4 regions of the Epibacterium sp. HA2-3 genome follow, and region 2 is predicted to be linked to each of the others. Evidence: riboswitches for the same ligand, from Rfam matches in the RefSeq annotation. Region 2 holds a riboswitch; each other region holds the start of a gene.
The links. A riboswitch is a leader RNA that binds a small molecule or an ion and turns the genes downstream of it on or off. The one in region 2 is predicted to bind cobalamin.

Region 1: another riboswitch for cobalamin. It lies ahead of ACZ1HH_RS10335 (CbtB domain-containing protein); the one in region 2 lies ahead of nrdH (glutaredoxin-like protein NrdH).
Region 3: another riboswitch for cobalamin. It lies ahead of ACZ1HH_RS10265 (DUF1636 family protein); the one in region 2 lies ahead of nrdH (glutaredoxin-like protein NrdH).
Region 4: another riboswitch for cobalamin. It lies ahead of ACZ1HH_RS15985 (aromatic ring-hydroxylating oxygenase subunit alpha); the one in region 2 lies ahead of nrdH (glutaredoxin-like protein NrdH).

Annotation. Positions count from the first base shown of each region.
Region 1 covers NZ_CM172490.1:2,200,480-2,205,548, forward strand. The annotation lists gene cobM (precorrin-4 C(11)-methyltransferase) at 1-535, shown strand, start outside; gene ACZ1HH_RS10320 (cobyrinic acid a,c-diamide synthase CobB) at 665-1,981, shown strand; gene cobA (uroporphyrinogen-III C-methyltransferase) at 1,978-2,715, shown strand; gene ACZ1HH_RS10330 (DUF1636 family protein) at 2,712-3,095, shown strand; cobalamin riboswitch at 3,187-3,400, shown strand; gene ACZ1HH_RS10335 (CbtB domain-containing protein) at 3,440-3,610, shown strand; gene ACZ1HH_RS10340 (CbtA family protein) at 3,615-4,313, shown strand; gene ACZ1HH_RS10345 (hypothetical protein) at 4,419-4,910, shown strand; gene cobF (precorrin-6A synthase (deacetylating)) at 4,983-5,069, shown strand, end outside.
Region 2 covers NZ_CM172490.1:545,256-550,324, reverse strand. The annotation lists gene arsJ (organoarsenical effux MFS transporter ArsJ) at 1-974, shown strand, start outside; gene arsB (ACR3 family arsenite efflux transporter) at 971-2,005, shown strand; gene ACZ1HH_RS02640 (GFA family protein) at 2,032-2,406, shown strand; cobalamin riboswitch at 2,651-2,843, shown strand; gene nrdH (glutaredoxin-like protein NrdH) at 2,945-3,166, shown strand; gene nrdI (class Ib ribonucleoside-diphosphate reductase assembly flavoprotein NrdI) at 3,188-3,610, shown strand; gene nrdE (class 1b ribonucleoside-diphosphate reductase subunit alpha) at 3,592-5,069, shown strand, end outside.
Region 3 covers NZ_CM172490.1:2,187,153-2,192,221, forward strand. The annotation lists gene glpD (glycerol-3-phosphate dehydrogenase) at 1-1,302, shown strand, start outside; gene cobO (cob(I)yrinic acid a,c-diamide adenosyltransferase) at 1,417-2,103, opposite strand; cobalamin riboswitch at 2,128-2,366, shown strand; gene ACZ1HH_RS10265 (DUF1636 family protein) at 2,465-2,968, shown strand; gene cobW (cobalamin biosynthesis protein CobW) at 2,988-4,022, shown strand; gene cobN (cobaltochelatase subunit CobN) at 4,148-5,069, shown strand, end outside.
Region 4 covers NZ_JBVFUL020000002.1:309,878-314,946, reverse strand. The annotation lists gene ACZ1HH_RS15995 (TRAP transporter small permease subunit) at 1-627, opposite strand, end outside; gene ACZ1HH_RS15990 (C4-dicarboxylate TRAP transporter substrate-binding protein) at 717-1,733, opposite strand; cobalamin riboswitch at 1,997-2,199, shown strand; gene ACZ1HH_RS15985 (aromatic ring-hydroxylating oxygenase subunit alpha) at 2,334-3,560, shown strand; gene ACZ1HH_RS15980 (FAD-binding oxidoreductase) at 3,566-4,633, shown strand; gene ACZ1HH_RS15975 (ABC transporter ATP-binding protein) at 4,863-5,069, shown strand, end outside.

The DNA of each region.
Region 1 (5,069 bases), 1.4 Mb from region 2:
GTCGGCGATGGGCGAGCAGCTGCGCCGGCTGCGCGATCTCGACATCCCCTATGACATCACCCCCGGTGTCCCAGCCTTTGCCGCAGGGGCTGCCGCACTTGGCACCGAGCTCACGCTGCCGGGCGTGGCGCAATCGCTTGTGCTCACCCGGACGTCCGGGCGTGCCTCTGCCATGCCCGAGGGCGAGACGCTGGAGAACTTTGCCGCCACCGGCGCCACCCTTGCAATTCACCTCTCGGTGCATGTGCTGGACGACGTGGTGGCCCGGCTCACACCCGCCTATGGCGCGGACTGCCCGGTGGCGATCGTCTGGCGCGCCAGCTGGCCGGATCAGAAGATCGTCAAAGCCACGCTCGGCACCGTCATCGAGGCCACGGACGGCGTTCGCGGACGCACGGCACTGATCCTCGTCGGGCGCGCCCTCGGCGCGGAGGATTTTGCGGAAAGCTGCCTCTATGGCGCGGAATATGACCGCCGCTATCGTCCGCAAAGTGCCGACAGCCCCTGGTCGGAATGGAGCGAAGGCGATGATTGATCGCATGATGTGGGCCACCAAGGACAGCGCCCGAGCTTGGGTGCGGGCGCAAGCGCCCTCCCGCGCAGAGGGGCGCACGCTGACCGGCTCGACGACCGGGCAAGAGATCTCAGGACATGAGGTAACGAAATGACCACCTTCCCCAAAGGTCTGATGATCTCCGCGCCCTCCTCCGGCACCGGCAAGACCACTGTCATGCTGGGCCTTCTGCGCGCGCTCAAGGACGATGGCCTGACCGTCCAGCCGTTCAAAAGCGGGCCGGATTATATCGACCCGGCCTTCCACCTTGCTGCCGCCAGACGGGCGTCCTTCAACCTTGATACATGGGCCATGGATGACACGCTGCTCGACGCTGTCACCACACAAGCCCAAGGCGCGGACATCTGCGTCGGCGAAGGGTCGATGGGGCTCTTCGACGGAGTCGCCACCCGCGGTCAGTCCGGCTTTGGCTCCTCTGCAGAAACCGCGCTCAGGATGGGCTGGCCGGTGGTGCTGGTGATTGATGTGGGCGGTCAGGCGCAGTCGGCGGCGGCCACCGCGCTGGGGTTCAAGATGTATAACCCCGATCTGCCCTTTGCCGGAGTGATCCTGAACCGGGTCGCGAGTCCCCGTCACGACCGGCTTACCCGGCTTGGGATGGAGCGGGCGGGCGTCAAGGTGCTGGGCTCCCTGCCGAGACGCGGCGATCTGGCGCTGCCCGAACGCCATCTCGGCCTCATTCAGGCGGTTGAACACCCCGATCTTGAGGCCGCAATCGCCGGCTATGCGGCCTTCTTGCGCGAAAACGTCGACATTGACGCGATCCGGGCGGTGGCCAGCTCCGCCGCAGCGCCGGCCCCTCGCGCCCTGCCGCGTCCGCCCGCACAACGCATCGCACTGGCGCGTGATGCGGCGTTTTCCTTTACCTATCCGCATCTTCTCGAGGGTTGGCGCGCCGCCGGAGCAGAGATCCTGCCCTTCTCGCCGCTCAACAATGAAGCCCCCGCCAAGGACGCCGATCTGGTCTGGCTGCCCGGGGGCTATCCCGAGTTACACGGCTCCACCCTCGCCGCAGCCGACACCTGGCGCAAAGGCATGGCAGAGCACGCAAAGACCAAACCGGTGCATGGCGAATGCGGCGGCTACATGGCCCTTGGCGAGGCCTTGATCGACAAGGACGGCACGCGGCACCAGATGGCGGGGCTCCTTGGGCTTGTGACATCCTATGAAAAGCGCAAGTTCCACCTCGGGTATCGCCGCGCAGCGCTAGAAGCGCCGATGCCGGGCTTTGACAGCGGCGCGTTTCTGCGCGGACATGAGTTCCATTATTCGACCATCCTCGATGAGCCAGACGCCCCACTGGCCCGGGTGATGGACGCCGACGGCAACCCGGTGCCCGAGACCGGCTCCGTCAAAGGCCATGTCACCGGCACGTTCTTTCACCTCATCACCGGAGAGCAGCCATGAGCGGGTTTGTCAGTTTTGTGTCCTCCGGGCCGGGCGATCCCGAGCTTTTGACCCTCAAGGCGGTCAAGCGGCTGGAGGCGGCTGACGCGGTACTGTTTGATGATCTGTCCTCCGGGCCGATCCTTACCCATGCGCGCGCGGATGCGGATATGGTCGGCGTCGGAAAACGCGCCGGACGCCCCTCGCCCAAGCAAGACCACGTCAGCCAGCTCTTGGTGGAATACGCCCAGTCCGGCGCCCATGTGGTGCGTCTGAAATCGGGCGATTCAGGTGTATTTGGGCGCCTCGAAGAAGAAATGGTGGCGCTGCGCGCCGCTGGCATCAAATACGAGATCATTCCCGGTGTCACCGCCGCCTCGGCAGCCGCTGCGGCGGCGGGTATTCCGCTCACGCGGCGGCTGACGGCACGGCGCCTGCAGTTTATCACGGGCCATGACGTGACCGGCGGCCTGCCCGAGCATATGAACCTCACCGCTCTTGCAGACCCCGAGGCCACAACCGTGGTCTACATGGGCAAACGCACCTTTGCGACTTTGCTTGAGCTGCTTCTTGAGGCAGGCCTGCCAGAGACCACACCGGCGCTGGTGGCACTTGGGGTCTCGACCCCCGCCCAAGAGCTGCACCGGGTGACAGTGGCCGCCCTGCCGGACCTCCTGGAGACCATCACCTCCCCCGCGCCAGTGTTGATCCTTTATGGCCCCTTGGCCGACGATGACGCGCTCGTGTCGCAATGACCGCACCGGTGATCTCGCTGTGCCGGACCTGCCAAGATGCCGATCCCGCGCTGCTGCCCCAATTGGCAGCGGCGCTGCGGGAGGCTCATCCAAGGGCCCTGCTGCAATCGGTTGACTGCATGTCGGGTTGTGCACGCCCGCAGACCCTCTCGGTGCGCCAAAGCGGCAAGACGGCCTATCTCTTTGGGGAGATCACAGCAGCGGACCTACCGGATATACTCAGGTTTCTGCGGCTCTACGAGGCAAGCGCCGATGGCACCTTCACGGATGCGCGCCCAATTGGCGAGCTGAGGTTCAAAGCCATCGCGCGCATCCCTGCTCCCCTGCCCGAAACTACTGCCGCGTCACAAACTGGCTCCACCGCCTCTCCCGAGGAGTGAGGCTGCCAGTCAAAGACCACCTGCGTGATAAAATGCCGCGAATGCGCGCTTCAAGGGCGGTTTCATGCTTGACCGATCGCGCGCCCGCGCCGCATTGTCGACGGCATACGGTGTCCCAGAGCGCAAAGCGCCGGGACTGAAACGGGAATGAGGAACGGCGGACCCAATCGCGGCGCCAAAGCCTCAACCGCCCCCGCGACTGTGAGCGGTGAGCGACATTCAGCATCCACTGGCCGCTGGGCCGGGAAGGAGAATGATCGCCGCGACCCGCGAGTCAGGAGACCGGCCGTATGAAACGAGGACAGTGAATGTGTCGTCGGGTGTGACGACACGGAGGACGAATTATGACGACCAAGACGCTCAACACGACCGCTTCTGCCAGCCAGATCATCCCGGTTCTTTTCGCCGTGGTACTGGGTCTGGGGATCATCACCGTGACCGGCCATGTGCAGGCCTCCACCCTGCATGATGCTGCGCATGATGTGCGCCACGCGACCGGCTTCCCCTGCCACTAAGCAGATGTTCGCACGCATTTTGACCGGCGCGTTGTTCGCTGGTGCTGCAGCGGGGCTGATTGCCGCCCTTCTGCAGCTTTTCTTCGTGCAGCCGGTGCTTTTGCATGCCGAACTCTATGAATCGGGCGCGCTTGTGCATTTCGGCGGCGAGACCGTATCCGCCCATCCCGAATTGCCGGGTATCTTTGACGAGCCGATGCGCAATTTGCTCAGCATCCTCTTCACCATGCTGATTTACACTGGCTACGCGCTGATCCTGGTGGCCTTGATGTCGGTTGCGGAGCGGCAAGGCCATGAAATCCGCACCGGACAGGGCCTGCTGTGGGGATTGGCTGGCTTTGTGGCGCTTCACTTTGCGCCCGGTTTTTCGCTCGCACCAGAAGTGCCCGGCGTTGCCGCCGCCGATGTGGGCGCCCGTCAGATCTGGTGGGCCGCCACAGTGGCGAGCGCAGGTGTTGCAATGTGGCTGATCGCTTTTGGCGGTAATCTGGTGGCCTATGTGGTGGCCGCGCTCTTGTTGATGGCGCCGCATGTGATCGGCGCGCCGGAGCCCGAGACCTTTGCCGGTCCGGTGCCCACCGAGATCGGCGCCCTTTTTGCGGCGCGCGCCTTGGGGATCGGCATGGCGGCATGGGCGTTGCTCGGCGTGTTCTGTGCCTATTTCTGGCAGACCGAAGCCGCACATGCGGATGCCAACACTTAGGCGGTCCTCCAGGCTGTCCCCGCTGCGTCATTGCATGCAGCGGGGACAGCCTGCGAGACTGCGCTGCAGCCTCAAATACGTTTACTTTCCGGAGAATGACCTTCCATGTCCCGTTCGCTTGCTCTGTTTGCCATTGGCCTTGTGTTTGGGGGCGGTATCGGATTTCTGACCGCCGCAGGAAACGGCGTCACCCTGGATGGGCATGATCACTCTGATCCTGCGCACCACGGTGGCGGATCCGGCGTGGCCACGCACGACCATTCCGCACTGGTGAATTCCCCCTCTGGTCCAGAGGCGCCCTCGGTCGAGATCCACGTCACGCCCGACGCGATGTCCGGTTGGAACCTGCAAGTGGAGACCAAGAACTTTCGCTTCGCCCCGGAGCATGCCTCGGGGGCCGATCAACCCGGCGAGGGCCATGCACATGTCTATGTGAACGGCGAGAAGATCACGCGCCTCTACGGGTCCTGGCTGCATCTTGCGGCCTTGCCCGAAGGCGAGACCGAGGTGAAAGTCTCTCTGAGTTCCAACAGCCATGGCACCATCGCCGTCGACGGCGTGCCGGTCGAGGCGCGCGTTGTGGTGAGTGCCCCCTGATGGGGCACTCTTGACCTCTTTGCGCGGGCGTCCCATTGCGGGGCGACGGATTTAACGGATGGAGAGCCTTCTATGCTCCAGCTCAGCCTGATCGGGATCGGCACCGGCAACCCCAAGCACCTGACCCGCGAGGCGATGGAGGCAATCTGCGCGCAGGAT
Region 2 (5,069 bases):
AGATCGCCACGTCGGTTGCCTTTGTGATGGGAGTTCAGGGCCTGTCGGGTGTGGCGAAGGATCTGGCCAAGATGGCGTCCAAATCTGCCGTGAAACTGCTCGCCCCCAAAGAAGGCGACGGGTTGTTTCGCTGGGTTGCGGTGCTGACAGGGTCCAAGAACGCGGTCAAAGGGCTGGGCTTTGGGCTGGGCGCGGTGCTTCTGGCGCTTGCCGGGTTCACATGGGCCACGCTCGGAATGGCGCTGATCCTGGCCGCGATCCTGATTGCGGTTCTGATCGCGATGCCAAAGGGGCTGCCGGCGGGACGCAAAGGCGCGAAATTTTCCGAGGTCTTCTCCAAGTCCGCCAACATCAACTGGCTCTCGGCGGCGCGGGTGTTTCTCTTCGGGGCGCGCGATGTGTGGTTCGTGGTCGGCATTCCGGTCTATTTCTACGCCGTCCTCTCGGACGGCACCGAGGCTGGCAACCGCGCGGCGTTCTTCATGATCGGCAGCTTCATGGCAGTCTGGATCATCTGCTACGGGGCGGTGCAGGCGGCGGCGCCGCGCATCCTACGGGCCTCGAGCCGCTCTGAGGCAGAGCTGATTTCCGCCGCGCGGCACTGGGCGAGCCTGCTGGCGTTGGTTCCGGCGGCTCTGACCGTGGCCGTGGTGATGTCTGGCGCGCCCGCGCCTTGGCTCACGGCAACACTGGTCATCGGCCTCTTGCTGTTTGGGGCGCTCTTTGCGGTGAACTCCTCGCTGCATTCCTACCTGATCCTTGCCTTCTCCAAGGACGAGCGGGTCACGATGGATGTGGGCTTTTACTACATGGCCAATGCGGGTGGGCGGCTCCTGGGCACATTGCTTTCTGGTCTCACCTATCAACTGGGCGGGGTCGCGGCCTGCCTTGGCACCGCAGCCCTGATGATCGCACTCAGCGCATTGGCTGCAGGGCGCCTCTCTGCCCCAACATCTGAACGAGCCACGGCATGAGCATCTTCGAAAAATACCTGAGCCTCTGGGTGGCATTGGCGATGACGGCAGGCATTGCGCTTGGCAGTCTGGCCCCCGGCGTGATGGAGGCCATCGCCGCGCTGGAGGTGGCCCGTGTCAATCTGGTGGTCGCGGCACTGATCTGGGCCATGGTTTACCCGATGATGATTGGCGTGAACCCACGAAGCCTGCGGGACGTGGCGCGCCAGCCCAAGGGCCTTGCGATCACGCTGGTGGTCAACTGGCTGATCAAACCCTTTACCATGGCCGCACTTGGCGTGCTGTTCTTCGAGGTGATCTTTGCACCCTTTCTGGAGCCCCAAGACGCACAGCAGTATATCGCGGGGCTGATCCTTTTGGGGGCCGCGCCCTGCACCGCGATGGTTTTTGTGTGGTCGCAACTCACCCGGGGCGACGAAAGCTACACCCTGCTGCAAGTCTCGGTGAACGATCTCATCATGGTGGTGGCCTTTGCCCCTATCGTGGCCTTTCTCTTGGGTGTCACGGACATTGAGGTGCCATGGAGCACGCTGATCCTGTCGGCGGTGCTGTTTGTTGCTCTGCCGCTGATGGCCGGTCTCTGGACCCGCAACCGCTTGGCGGAAGAGGCGCGCATCACGGCCTTTCTCGCACGGATCAAACCGCTCTCGATGCTGGGGCTGATCGCAACGGTGGTGATCCTGTTTGGCCTGCAAGGTCAGGTCATTCTGGACCGCCCAAGCGTGATTGCGATGATCGCCGTGCCCATCCTGATCCAGAGCTACGGGATCTTCTTTCTCGCCTATGGCGCCGCCTATGCGCTGCGGGTGCCACATCGGATCGCAGCACCCTGCGCGCTGATCGGGACGTCGAATTTCTTTGAACTGGCGGTGGCTGTCGCGATCAGCCTCTTTGGGCTTCACTCCGGGGCGGCGCTCGCAACCGTGGTTGGCGTACTGGTCGAGGTTCCAGTGATGCTGACACTGGTGGCCTTTGCCAATCGCACCCGTGCCAGGTTTGCCTTGACCGGAGCAGACCACCAGGCAAGCTGAGCCCTCATGCGCTGAGGAGGTCCACCATGTCCGAGGTCACTGCAAGCTGCCTGTGCGGCGATATCCGCGTCAGAGCCTCCGGCCCCCCCATCGGTGTCGGCCTGTGTCACTGCATGGATTGTCGCAAGCACCATGGTGCGGTGTTCTGGGCCGCGGCGGTTTACCCGGCTGAGGAGGTCGAAGTATTCGGCCAGACGCAACAATATCAGGGCCGACATTTTTGCCCGAGATGCGGATCATCGGTCTATTCATGCAGCGAAGGTGAGGTAGAACTCCATCTCGGAGCAATGGATCAGCCAAACCAGTTCACGCCGACCTATGAGCTATGGACAGACCGGCGCGAGCACTGGCTCACCCCGCTCGCCAGAGCCCATCAGCACTCTCGCAATCGCGGGGCGTGAGGGCCGGGACGGCGCGCGCCGGAGGCGTCTTTGTATGTAGTATGTCTTGCAGGACACAGCTGCGCGACAATTTCACACGGCCCGTCTGATCCAAGACTGTGGATAAAGATGGGGGTAAGGGTGTGCGAATTTGCCGATCCCCTTACATTGCAGCCACAAAGAAACCGCGGGCGAACACCCTGCCCTGTGGAAAACAAAAATCAACGCGTCCTACACCATATATTGACCATTTCGCGCATCTGCATCAATATCGTGTTGCTTTGGTTCTTTCGAGGCGACTCGCAAGCGAAGAGGGAAACTGGTGAAAATCCGGTGCTGCCCCCGCAACTGTAAGCGGCAAGCCCTGCCCGTGCCACTGACGCATTGCTGCGTTGGGAAGGCGGGAGGGGGCGTTTGAGCCGCGAAGCCAGGAGACCTGCCAGAGCACGACACACGACGACCGCGGCGGTGGGCCCGGACGCGTCATCTGACACCGGAACCGGTGTCGGCTGCCGTGGCCTCTCCGCCCAGAAGGACAACACCTGAGGGGATCTTGCAGATGAGCATCACTGTCTATTCAAAACCTGCCTGCGTGCAGTGCACCGCCACCACCCGCGCTCTTGAGGCGAAAGGGATCTCTTTTGACCTCGTTGATCTGACACAAGATGCCGCTGCTCTGGAAATGGTGCAGGGTCTGGGCTATCGTCAAGCACCCGTGGTGGTCGCTGGCGAAGAGCACTGGGCTGGTTTTCGCCCTGACCTGATCGGCCAGTTGGCATAAAGGTAAAAGGTGACCGGGTAAGTGGTCGGGCTTGTCTATTACTCCTCCCGTTCGGGCAATACGGCCCGTTTGATGGAGCGACTGGGGCTTGAGGCTCTGCGGCTGCCGCAGACGGAGCCTTCCCCCGAGGTAGATGCGCCCTACGTGTTGGTGACGCCAACCTTTGCCGATGGTGAAGGCCGGGGCGCAGTGCCAAAACCGGTCATCAAATTTCTGAATAACAGCCGCAATCGTGCCCTCCTCAGGGGTGTGATTGCCGGAGGCAACCGCAACTTTGGTGACACCTTTGCCCTCGCGGGGGATGTGATCGCCAAGAAATGCAATGTCCCCGTCCTTTACCGCTTTGAGTTGGCGGGAACCGAAACAGACATCGCCCGCATGCGCGCGGGCCTCGCCCGGTTCTGGGCGGCACAGGAGCAGCAGACATGCTTGACGCAAGCGTAACCGCCGATCTCGACTATCACGCGCTGAACGCGATGTTGAACCTCTATGACGACGAGGGCAACATCCAGTTCGACGCCGACCGTATGGCGGCCCGGCAGTATTTCCTGCAACATGTGAACCAGAACACCGTGTTCTTTCACTCGCTGGATGAAAAGCTCGGCTACCTCGTCGAGAAAGGCTATTACGAGCCCGAAGTGCTGGATCAATATTCCCGCAACTTCCACCGCAAGATCTGGGACGCGGCCTACGCCAAGAAGTTCCGCTTCCCGTCCTTCCTCGGGGCGTTCAAATACTACACCTCCTACACGCTCAAGACCCGTGACGGGCAGCGCTATCTCGAGCGCTATGAAGATCGTGTGGTGATGAACGCGCTGACGCTGGCACGTGGCGATGAAAAGCTCGCGATGAAGCTGATGTCAGAGATCATCGACGGTCGTTTCCAGCCTGCAACGCCAACCTTCCTCAATGCCGGCAAAAAGGCCCGTGGCGAGTTTGTGTCCTGCTTCCTCTTGCGTCTCGAAGACAACATGGAGTCGATCGGGCGCGGCATCAACTCGGCGCTGCAACTGTCGAAGCGCGGCGGTGGCGTGGCCTTGATGCTGACCAACATTCGTGAACACGGCGCCCCGATCAAGGGCATCGAGAACCAGTCTTCGGGCGTCATCCCGGTGATGAAGCTTCTTGAGGACAGCTTTTCCTACGCCAACCAGCTGGGCGCACGCCAGGGCGCCGGCGCGGTTTATCTGAACGCGCATCACCCGGACATTCTGCGTTTCTTAGATACCAAGCGCGAAAACGCGGATGAGAAGATCCGCATCAAGACGCTGTCGCTGGGCGTGGTGATCCCGGATATCACCTTCCAACTCGCCAAGAAAAACGAGGACATGTATCTGTTCTCGCCGCATGACGTGGAAAAGGTCTACGGTCAGGCCTTCTCGGAAATCTCGGTCACCGAGAAATATCACGAGATGGTCGACAACCCGCAGATCCGCAAAAAGAAGATCAACGCGCGCGCGTTCTTCCAGACCATTGCCGAGATCCAGTTCGAGTCCGGCTACCCTTACATCATGTTCGAGGACACGGTGAATGCCGCAAACCCGATTGCGGGCCGCATTGCGATGTCGAACCTCTGCTCGGAGATCCTGCAGGTCAACGAGCCGTCCAAATTCAATGACGACCTGTCCTATGAGCAGATGGGCACGGATATTTCCTGCAACCTTGGCTCCATGAACATCGCCCGTGCGATGGACGGTGGCGATCTGGCAGGCACCGTGGGTACCGCGATCCGCGCGCTCAATGCAGTGTCTGAAATGTCGAGCATCGATTCTGTGCCTTCCATCCGCAAGGGCAATGAAGAAGGCCACGCCATTGGTCTCGGTCAGATGAACCTGCATGGATACCTCGCCCGCGAGCGCATCCATTACGGCAGCGCAGAAGGTGTGGATTTCACCAATATCTA
Region 3 (5,069 bases), 1.4 Mb from region 2:
TTTGTGCTGCCCTTTCACAAAGACATGCGGTTCGACAACACCACACCAACCTCCAAACTGCTCACCACCTTCATGCCATGGATGAAAGGCCGCCGCCCTGCGTGGCTGATCCGGCTGGGCCTTTTCATGTACGATACGCTTGGCAAACGCGGCATCCTGCCCGGCACCACGACGGTGGATCTGACCCGTGACGAGGCAGGCAAGCCTCTGCAATCCAAATTCAAAAAGGCCTTTGAATATTCCGACTGCTGGGTCGAGGACGCCCGCCTCGTGGTGCTCAATGCGCGCGACGCCGAAAGCCGCGGCACAGAGATCCTGACCCGCACCGAAGTCATCAACGCCACCCGCCACGCCGATCACTGGGAGATCCGCCTCAGGGATCTTGCCACCGGTGAGGAAGAAACGCGCCGCGCCAAGATGCTCGTCAATGCCGGTGGCCCATGGGTTGCAGATGTGCTGCGCCAGAAGCTGGGCCAGAACAGCCGCGAAAACGTACGCCTCGTGCGCGGCAGCCATATCGTCGTGCCCAAGCTATATGATCATGGGCGCTGCTATTTCTTCCAGGGTCAGGATGGGCGCATCATCTTTGCCATCCCCTACGAGGAAGACTTCACCCTCATCGGCACCACGGATGCAGATCACCCAGATCCCGAAACAAAACCCGTCTGCACCGAGGAAGAGCAGGATTATCTGGTGCGCTTTGCCTCGAACTACTTCGAGCGCCCCGTCACGCGCGAGCAGATCGTCTGGACCTACTCGGGCGTGCGCCCGCTCTATGACGATGGCGCCAGCTCGGCGTCGGCAGCGACGCGTGAATATGTGCTGACACTCGACACCGCCCAAGCCCCTTTGCTCAACGTCTTTGGCGGCAAGATCACCACCTATCGCAAACTCGCCGAAGCCGCGCTCGAGAAGATCAACGAAGTCTTTCCAGAGCTGCCTGAGAAATGGACGGCCGGTGTCGCTCTGCCCGGTGGCGACTTCCCCGTCGAGGGCGTGACGGAACTGGGTGCCAAACTCGCGCAGGACTATCCATTCCTCACCCCCTATGCCGTGCGCCGCCTGATCCGCGCCTATGGCACAGAGGCTTGGGATGTTCTGGGCGATGCGACCACCCCGTCGGATCTCGGGGAGGATTTTGGCGCGACCATCACCGCGCGCGAATTGGACTGGACCATTCAAAACGAATGGGTGCGCTCCGGAGAGGACTACCTCTGGCGCCGAACCAAACTCGGCCTGCGTCTTGATGCAGACGCTCGCGGTGCCGTCAACCGCTACATCGAGGCGCGCATCACCGGCTAAAAGCTCAACGGAAAACAAAAATGAGGGGCCCGCGGCCCCTCTTCTTCTAACAAGAAATATCCCGGAGCGCGAGGCAGCGACTCGCATCCCCACCCCGCGCCCTGCGTTTGGGGTTTAGAATTCCACGCCCTTCTGCGCCTTGATCCCGGCACGGAAGGGATGCTTCACCTGAGTCATCTCTGTGACCAGATCCGCAATCTCGATCAATTCTTCCTTGGCGTTGCGCCCGGTGAGCACCACATGCGTCATCGCCGGTTTGTGCTCGACGAGGAACTCAAGAACCTCCTCAAGGTCAAGATACTCATAGCGCAGCGCAATGTTGATCTCATCGAGCAGAACCATCGTGTTCTTCTCATCAAGGATCATCTCCTTGGCCTTTTCCCAGCCCGCGCGCGCAGCGGCGATATCCCGGGCCTTGTCCTGCGTCTCCCAGGTGAACCCCTCGCCCATTGCGTAAAACTGACAGAGATCCGAGAAGTTTTCCTCGATCAGCGTCCGTTCGCCGGTCTGCCAGGCCCCCTTGATGAACTGCACCACCGCCGAGGGCATGCCATGGGCGATACAGCGCATGATCATACCGAATCCCGAAGAGGATTTGCCTTTGCCCGGGCCGGTGTGAACAATAATCAGACCTTTTTCGCCATCTTTCGTCTTCATCATCCGGTCCCGCGCGGCCTTCTTTTTGGCCATCTTCGAGGCATGGCGTGCCGCTTCTTCTTCTGAGATGCCGGTTTCGGACTTTTGGGATGTCTGGTCGCTCACTGTCTTGCTCCTTGCGGGTCTGACCCAGGGTTTGCCCATCTCTTGACAAAGACATGCCCCATGGCGCAAGGAAATTTCGTTGGTTCCCGAAGGTGACAGCCTTTGGGCGAAGAGGGAATGTGTCGGGCCGGGATCATCCTTGCTCCAAACACAGCCGCCCCCGCGACCGTGACCGGAGAGGTCTTCCACCGCCACTGGCGCGCCCCTTGTGGGCAGGCCGGGAAGGCAGGGAGACCGTTCGCGCCCCACTCGGGGCCGATCTATCCGCAAGCCGGGAGACCTGCCAACGCGTGAGAACCGGCGGACGGGGTGTGCCGCGACCGGTTGAGGGCCTGCCAGCACTTGCGCGCGCCCCCATCTGGCCTGCCCCGCTTCGCCCCAGAGGAGGAGAAAAGGCCGCATGGGAGAGATCCCCAATCAGAGCCCGGACGATCAAAGCCCAGAGGATCAAGGTCCGGAGCCGGTCGTTCTGACCGTCTGCACCACCTGCCGCCCAGAAGGCAGCGACCCCGAGGCTCCGCGCCCGGGACGTATTCTGGCGGACCGGCTGGCAGGCAGCGCCCTGCCCGAAGGCGTCACCGTCCGTGGGGTGGAATGTCTCTCGGCCTGCAAGCGGTCCTGCACGCTGCATCTATCGGGCGGCCCTGCGCGCTGGGGCTATATCTACGGCGATCTCGACCCCGACGCGCATCTCGACGAGATCCTTGCCGGCGCGGCCGCCTATGCCTCGACCGAGGATGGGTTCGTGCCCTGGCGCGAGCGCCCCGTGGTGTTTCGCAAGCAATCCATCGCCCGCATCCCGCCCGTCTCCATGCCAAGTGTTGCGCTCACGCCGACACAAGCCCCCGGCGCTCAGACCGAAGACACCCCAGACACACCTGCGTTGCAAAGCGCAAAGGATTGATCCGAAAGGCCGATCTCACATGACCTCATTGAACAAGATCCCCGTCACCGTCATCACCGGTTTTCTGGGCGCGGGCAAAACCACATTGATCCGTCACCTGATGCAGAACCCGCAGGGCAAGCGCCTCGCTGTGGTGGTGAACGAATTTGGCACCGCCGGAGTAGATGGCGACATCCTGAAATCCTGCGCGGATGACAACTGCCCCGCAGAGAACATCATGGAGCTCGCAAACGGCTGCATCTGCTGCACCGTGGCAGATGATTTCATCCCCACCATCGAGAGCCTGATGGCGCTGCCCGAACCGCCCGAACACATCGTTATCGAGACCTCTGGCCTGGCGCTGCCCAAACCGCTGCTCAAGGCCTTTGATTGGCCCGCGATCCGCTCGCGCATCACCGTTGACGGTGTGATCGCTCTGGCTGATGCCGAGGCCGTCGCCAAGGGCCAGTTTGCCCCAGATCTGGACGCCGTGCAGGCCCAGCGCGAGGCAGACGAGAGCCTCGATCACGAAACCCCGCTCTCCGAAGTCTTTGAAGATCAGATCGCCTGCGCCGATATTGTGCTGTTGTCCAAGGCCGATCTCGCCGGTGAGGCCGGTGTCGACAAAGCCCGCGCGATCATCGAATCTGAGGCCCCGCGCAAACTGCCGATTCTGCCGATGACCGAAGGCGTGATCGATCCGCGCGTGATCCTCGGACTGGAAGCTGCAGCCGAAGACGACCTTGATGCCCGCCCGAGCCATCACGACGGACATCACGATCACGAACATGACGATTTTGAATCGATCGTGGTCGAAATGGGCGAAGTATCCGACCCCGAAGACCTGCAAAAACGGATCATCGAGATGGCCCGCAGCCGCAACATCCTGCGGGTGAAGGGCTATGTGGCCGTGGAAGGAAAACCGATGCGAATGCTGGTACAAGCAGTGGGCGAACGTCTGCGCGCGCAATACGACCAACCCTGGGGCGCACAGGAGCGCAAAACCCAGCTGGTGGTGATCGCCGAGCATGATAACATCGACACAGCAGGCATCCACGCCGACCTCGGGGCCTGAGTTTCCACACCAAGGGCGCTGACCTCTCGCCGTGAGGTCCCGCCCGACCCTCCCCGGGAGGGCGCTTTGCACCCATACAGGGTCTGACGCTGCCCTCTCCGATTTGAACGAAGCGGACCACCCTCATGCACGTCGTCTTCCGCGAGAGCCACGGACTCGGAGAAACAGACACCCCCTATGACGTCGGGCAGACCCCTGGCGATCTGGTGGTGCTGTCGTTCTCCGACAGTGACCTTGGCGCCTTTGCGGCAGGCTGGCACCGCGCGGCGGGCAAATTGCCCTCGACCCGGCTCGCAAATCTGGTCGCGCTCAAACATCCGCTCTCGGTGGATGTCTACGCCGAGCAAACCCTCGAAGGCGCCAAAGGCGTCTTGGTGCGTCTGATTGGTGGCGAGAGCTACTGGTCCTACGGTCTGGCGACGCTTCAGGACCTGGCCCGGCGCAAGGGCATTGCGCTTGCCGTCCTGCCTGCCGACGGTCGGGAAGATCCCCGCCTTGACGAGCTCTCGACCCTGCCGATCTCGACCCTGCGCCGTCTTCAGGCGCTCTGCGATGCGGGCGGGGCCGTGGCCGCGCAGGCCGCGCTGGCGCAACTGGCACTGGCGTCGGGGCTCTATGCGAGCCCCGTGATTGGTCAAAAGACGGTGCCGGATTTTGGCTATTACGATCCCGACGAGGGCGCGCTCAGCGCCCTACCCAAGACCCATAAGCCCTTGGTGCTGGTGACGTTTTATCGCTCCTATCTGACCTCCGCTGATACGGCTCCGATCGATGAAATCCTGCGGGGATTGCGCGCGCGTGGCTATGCGGCTTTTGGTGCTTTCGCCCCCAGCCTCAAAGCCCCCGCCGCTGTCCAATGGCTACGGGCAGAGCTTTCGCAGCGCGCGCCGGTTGCGATCATCAATGCCACCGCGTTTTCGGCGCAGGGGCGCGATGGCAGCGCCTCGCCCCTGAGCCTTGTAGGATGTCCCGTCTTCCAGGTCGCGCTCTCGACCGCGCGACGCAAGGACTGGGATCTGGCGGACCGGGGCCTCTCGCCTGCGGATC
Region 4 (5,069 bases), on a different replicon from region 2:
GGCGACGGATTGGATGAGCGGTACGGCCGCAGGGCTCTGGAGTCCCAGAACGAAGGCGCGGGCATAGGCCGTCATCTGCAACAGGAGCCGCGCTGAGAGCACAGCCAAGGCAACCGGCACCACCAGCTTGGATGGCCAGATCGGCAGGCCGATGTCGATGGAGCTGTCGCGCGAACACAGCGGGCGGGCGCAATCAAACGAACGGTCGAAATGGGCCCAGGAGCCCCAGACCAAGGCGATCACCAGCACCAGCATGCAGAACACGGTGATGAATTCAAAAAGCCAAAGCGCGCGACCCTTTAGCCGTCCCACGAGGATGTCCATGCGGATGTGGGAACCTTCGCGTTGCACATAGGAGACGCCCAGGATGGCGATCAAGGGCATCAGTGCTTCGATATAATCCACATAGCCGGGCAGGGGGCCGTCCATCAGGCCGATCTTGTCGAAAAATGGCGCCAGAAATGTCCGATCCAACTGACGGCCGGCCACGGAATATGCGGCCAGGAACATGAGTGAAAAGGCCGCAAGACCGCTCAGAATTGCTGTGACGCGCTCAATGGGCAAAAGGGCCCGATCCAGCTTTGACAAAATGCTGGCATCGCTGAGCACGGTTGATGAACCTGCCATAGCTTCCCCCGATATGTGATTATTGGTGAGATACGCAGAAGCCCGGACCAATTGGTCCGGGCCGTAGGCCATAGGCCATTGCGTTCAGATCAGCTGCCGTTGCGGTGATCTGCGAGCGTTTTCTGAACCAGATCATAGAGCTCCTGACCCGGCAGGCCCTGTGCTTCCATATCCTTGATCCAAGCGTCGCGGATCGGCTCAGCCGCAGTAGAGCGGAATTCTGCGAGCACCTCTTCCGAGATCTCGACCTTTTCGACGCCTTTTTCCTCGAGAACGCTATCCCACTTCTTCAGCAGCTCGCCGTAGTTCGCCAGGTAGTGATCCAGCGCTTCGGCAACCGAGCTGTCCAGCGCTTCGCGCTCGGCGTCAGAGAGGCTTTCGTAAGCGTCAATGTTGACCACAACCGGGCAGTTCACGGTGCCGGGGTTGAGGTTAGCGGTCCACCAGTCAGCGCGGTTGATGGTGCCAAAGCTCAGATGCGCATGTTGTGCGAACGCTACGGTGTCGACCACACCGGATTCCATCGCCTGATAGGCCTCGGTCGCGGTGACGGAGGTCGGAACGGCGCCAACAGCCTTGAAGGCTTCGCCGATACCGCCGGTTGCCCGCACGCGCATGCCTTCGAATTCCGCCAGATCATCACGCACATCACCGGTGCCGACGATATTATATTGCGGCATCGGCGAGGTCATGAGCAGCTTTGCGTTCCACTGCGCCATTTCCTCGGCTGCGGCGGGGTGGTTGTAGACCGCGCTAGAGACCGCAACCTCCTCTTCGAGGTTGGAAATGCCCAGGAAGGGCAATTCAAGAACGGTAATCACGCGGTTTTTGTCGCGGTGATAGCCGGCGCAGAACTGCGCCATCTCAAACGCGCCAATCGAGATCCCGTCGAGATTCTCGCGGTTTTTGGACAGTCCACCATAGCTGATGTTCATGGTGAATTCGCCGTCGGTTTTCTCGGACACCAGTTCAGCGAGCTTTTCGACGTGCTCGGTAAAGGCGCGGCGTTTGCCCCAAACCGAGACATTCCACTCTGTGGCCATGGCTTCTGCCGCAAAGGCAAAGCTCACGGATGCAACAGCGGTAAGTCCCAAGAATTTTTTCATATTTTCCTCCCCAGTCGGATTTTACCGTATTTGTTTATGTGCGGCAGGATCACCAAATTGAGTGGCTTTGCCAACCCCAAACTTCGCGCTGGTTTGGCAAAGCTCCGATGAGCGCGCTCCGGCCTGCGTCTCAGAAATGCGTCGATGGGCCAAAGGTTCAAGAGGCTGCGCGATCCATGCATGTTTTTGCGGATGTGAGGCGGGCTTGTCTCGAACTCAATAAACAACGTCGCAAATTGGAGATCGGGCGCGGCAAATCTCGATACAACTCTGCCCTACGAGGTGCTGTCCGGGCTTTCCGGACGGAGAATTGGGAAGCCGGTGCGATTCCGGCGCTGCCCCCGCAACGGTCATGGGATTCGCGGGCGTAACATCTGCCACTGGGAGGAGGACCCGGGAAGGCGTTGCGCTCCGACCAGCAGGTCACCCCCAGAGCCCGGAAACCAGCCTCGGCAGATATCGTCAACCGCGGGCGGCGGTTTGGGCATCTTGAAAAGGACGCGGGCACCTCCCTCGCGGCCTCACGGGATCCCATTGCCGTTTGCACTCTACCAACAGGGCGAAGGTTCACATATGTGAACTTTGTCACGGAGCCAGGAAATGCACAGCAATATCAACACGCTGATCGCTAACCACCGCGCAGGACATGCACTTGATCAGGCGTTTTATACCGATGCCGAGGTGTTTCAGACCGATCTTCAGGAGATCTTTTACAAAGAATGGCTTTTTGCCATTCCCGCCTGCGAGCTGGACAAGCCAGGGAGCTACGTCACCCATCAGGTTGGCAACTACAATGTCATCATCGTGCGCGGTGCAGACAATGTCATTCGGGCTTTCCACAATGCTTGTCGTCACCGTGGCTCGGTGATCTGCAAGGCGAAGAAAGGCAACAACCCTAAGCTCGTCTGCCCCTATCACCAGTGGACTTATGAACTGGACGGTCGTCTGCTGTGGGCGCGTGATATGGGGCCTGATTTCGAGCCGAGCAAACATGGGCTCAAGACGGTCCACTGCCGTGAGCTTGCTGGGTTGATCTATATTTGTCTCGCCGATGAGGCCCCGGATTTTGAACGGTTTGCCGAGGTCGCCCGCCCCTATCTGGAGGTTCATGACCTCTCGAACGCCAAGGTCGCCCATGAAAGCTCCATCGTGGAGCGCGGCAACTGGAAGCTGGTCTGGGAGAACAACCGCGAGTGCTACCACTGCGGCGGCAATCACCCCGCGCTCTGCCGGACCTTCCCGGATGATCCCTCCGTGACCGGCATCGAAGGTGGCGAGACCCCGAGCAATTTGCAGGCTCATTTCGACCGCTGTGAGCAGGCCGGGATGCCTTCGGGGTTCCACCTCAGCGGTGATGGCCAGTTCCGTGTCGCGCGCATGCCCCTGAAAGAAGGCGCTGAGAGCTACACGATGGACGGCAAGACCGCCGTGCGTCGCTGGCTGGGCCGTGCAGCCTTTGCGGATGCGGGCTCGTTGCTCAAGTTCCACTACCCGACCACTTGGAACCACTTCCTGTCGGACCATTCGATCGTGTTCCGAGTCACGCCCATCAGCCCCACGGAAACCGAGGTGACGACAAAATGGCTGGTTCACAAAGACGCGGTTGAAGGTGTGGATTACGATCTACAGCGGCTCACCGAGGTTTGGATTGCCACCAATGATGAAGACCGCGAGGTTGTGGAGTTCAACCAGATGGGGATCAACTCGCCGGCCTATGAACCGGGGCCCTATTCCCCGACCCAAGAGAGCGGCGTCCTGCAATTTGTGGAGTGGTATCTCTCCACCCTCAAACGCAACAGCGGCCCACACGCCGTCGCAGCGGAGTGACCCTGATGCCCAGAAACAGCGAACGTACCGTCTGGACTGATGCGGAGATGCTGGAATGCGTCTCCATCATTCCCGAAATGGACAACACGGCATCTTTTACCTTTAAGGCGCCCTCGGGGGCCCTGTTTGAGTATGACGCAGGCCAGTTCATGACCTTGGAAATTCCGGTGCCAGGTGGGCCATTGCACCGGACCTACACGATCTCCTCTTCGCCCTCGCGGCCGCGGACGATCACCATTACCGCCAAGGCGCAAGCCGACAGCATCGGCACCCGCTGGATGCTGGACAACCTGCGCCCTGGCAGCCGCATCAAGGCGCTTGGCCCTGCGGGACTCTTCACCAACGCAGGAAGCACGGCGAAGAAATTCCTGTTTATCTCGGCGGGCTCTGGCATCACGCCGATGATGTCGATGACCACGAATATGTGGGATGATGGCGACAATCTTGACATTGTGTTTGTGAACTGCGCCAAACGGCCCTCCGAGATCATATTCCGCCAGCGGCTCGAGCAAATGGCGAGCCGTTCCGAAGGGTTGGATCTGAAGTTCGTGGTCGAGGAACCGGATCCCTATCGCCCCTGGACCGGCTATCAGGGCATGTTCAACCAGCTGATGCTGGGCCTCATGGCGCCGGACTATCTGGAGCGCGAGGTCTATTGCTGCGGGCCGGAGCCTTTCATGCAGGCGGTGCGCGACGCACTGGCGGGTCTTGGCTTTGACATGGATAACTACCATCAGGAGAGCTTCCATGCGCCGGTCGAAACCTCTGCCGAACAGCCGGACTTTGACGACGTGGTGCCTGATGATGACACCAAGGCGGAGGTAACCTTTGCAGCCTCGGGCGTGACCGCAAAAGTCGCGGAGACCGACACCATTTTGGCAGCGGCGCGCGCAAATGGGCTCAATATCCCCTCAGGCTGCACTTTTGGTGTCTGTGGCACCTGCAAGGTGAAGAAAACATCGGGCGAGGTGCATATGGTCCACAACGGGGGCATCTCGGATGATGACATCGATGCGGGCTATATCCTCGCCTGCTGCTCCAACCCAATCGGCAAAGTCGCAGTCGACATATAAGGCCTCGCGCAAGGCACGAGGCAAAACGCCGCGTCCCATGTTGGGCGCGGCGTTTTCCATTGTGTCGGGCGCGTATGAGATCCTGGACGAGTTGTCGCATTACATTCATATGAAGCGCTTATCAGGTTCATATGAAACTAAACGATTCATCCACTCGCCAGAGACACCTCGGAGTATTTTGCTCTTCTGACGCCCATATGCCTGGCGTTCGTCATGCAGGAGGTCGCCCATGACTGCGACTGCACAGGGGCAGGCCATCGCACTCGAGCAGGTGCGCAAGGTTTGGGGCGAGACTGTCTTGCTCGAAGGTCTCAGCCTTGACGTTCCTGCGGGATCATTCACTGCGGTGCTGGGTCCGTCGGGATGTGGCAAATCCACGACGCTTCGCATCATAGCAGGCCTTGAGGCGGTGACGACGGGGCAGGTTCGGATCGGG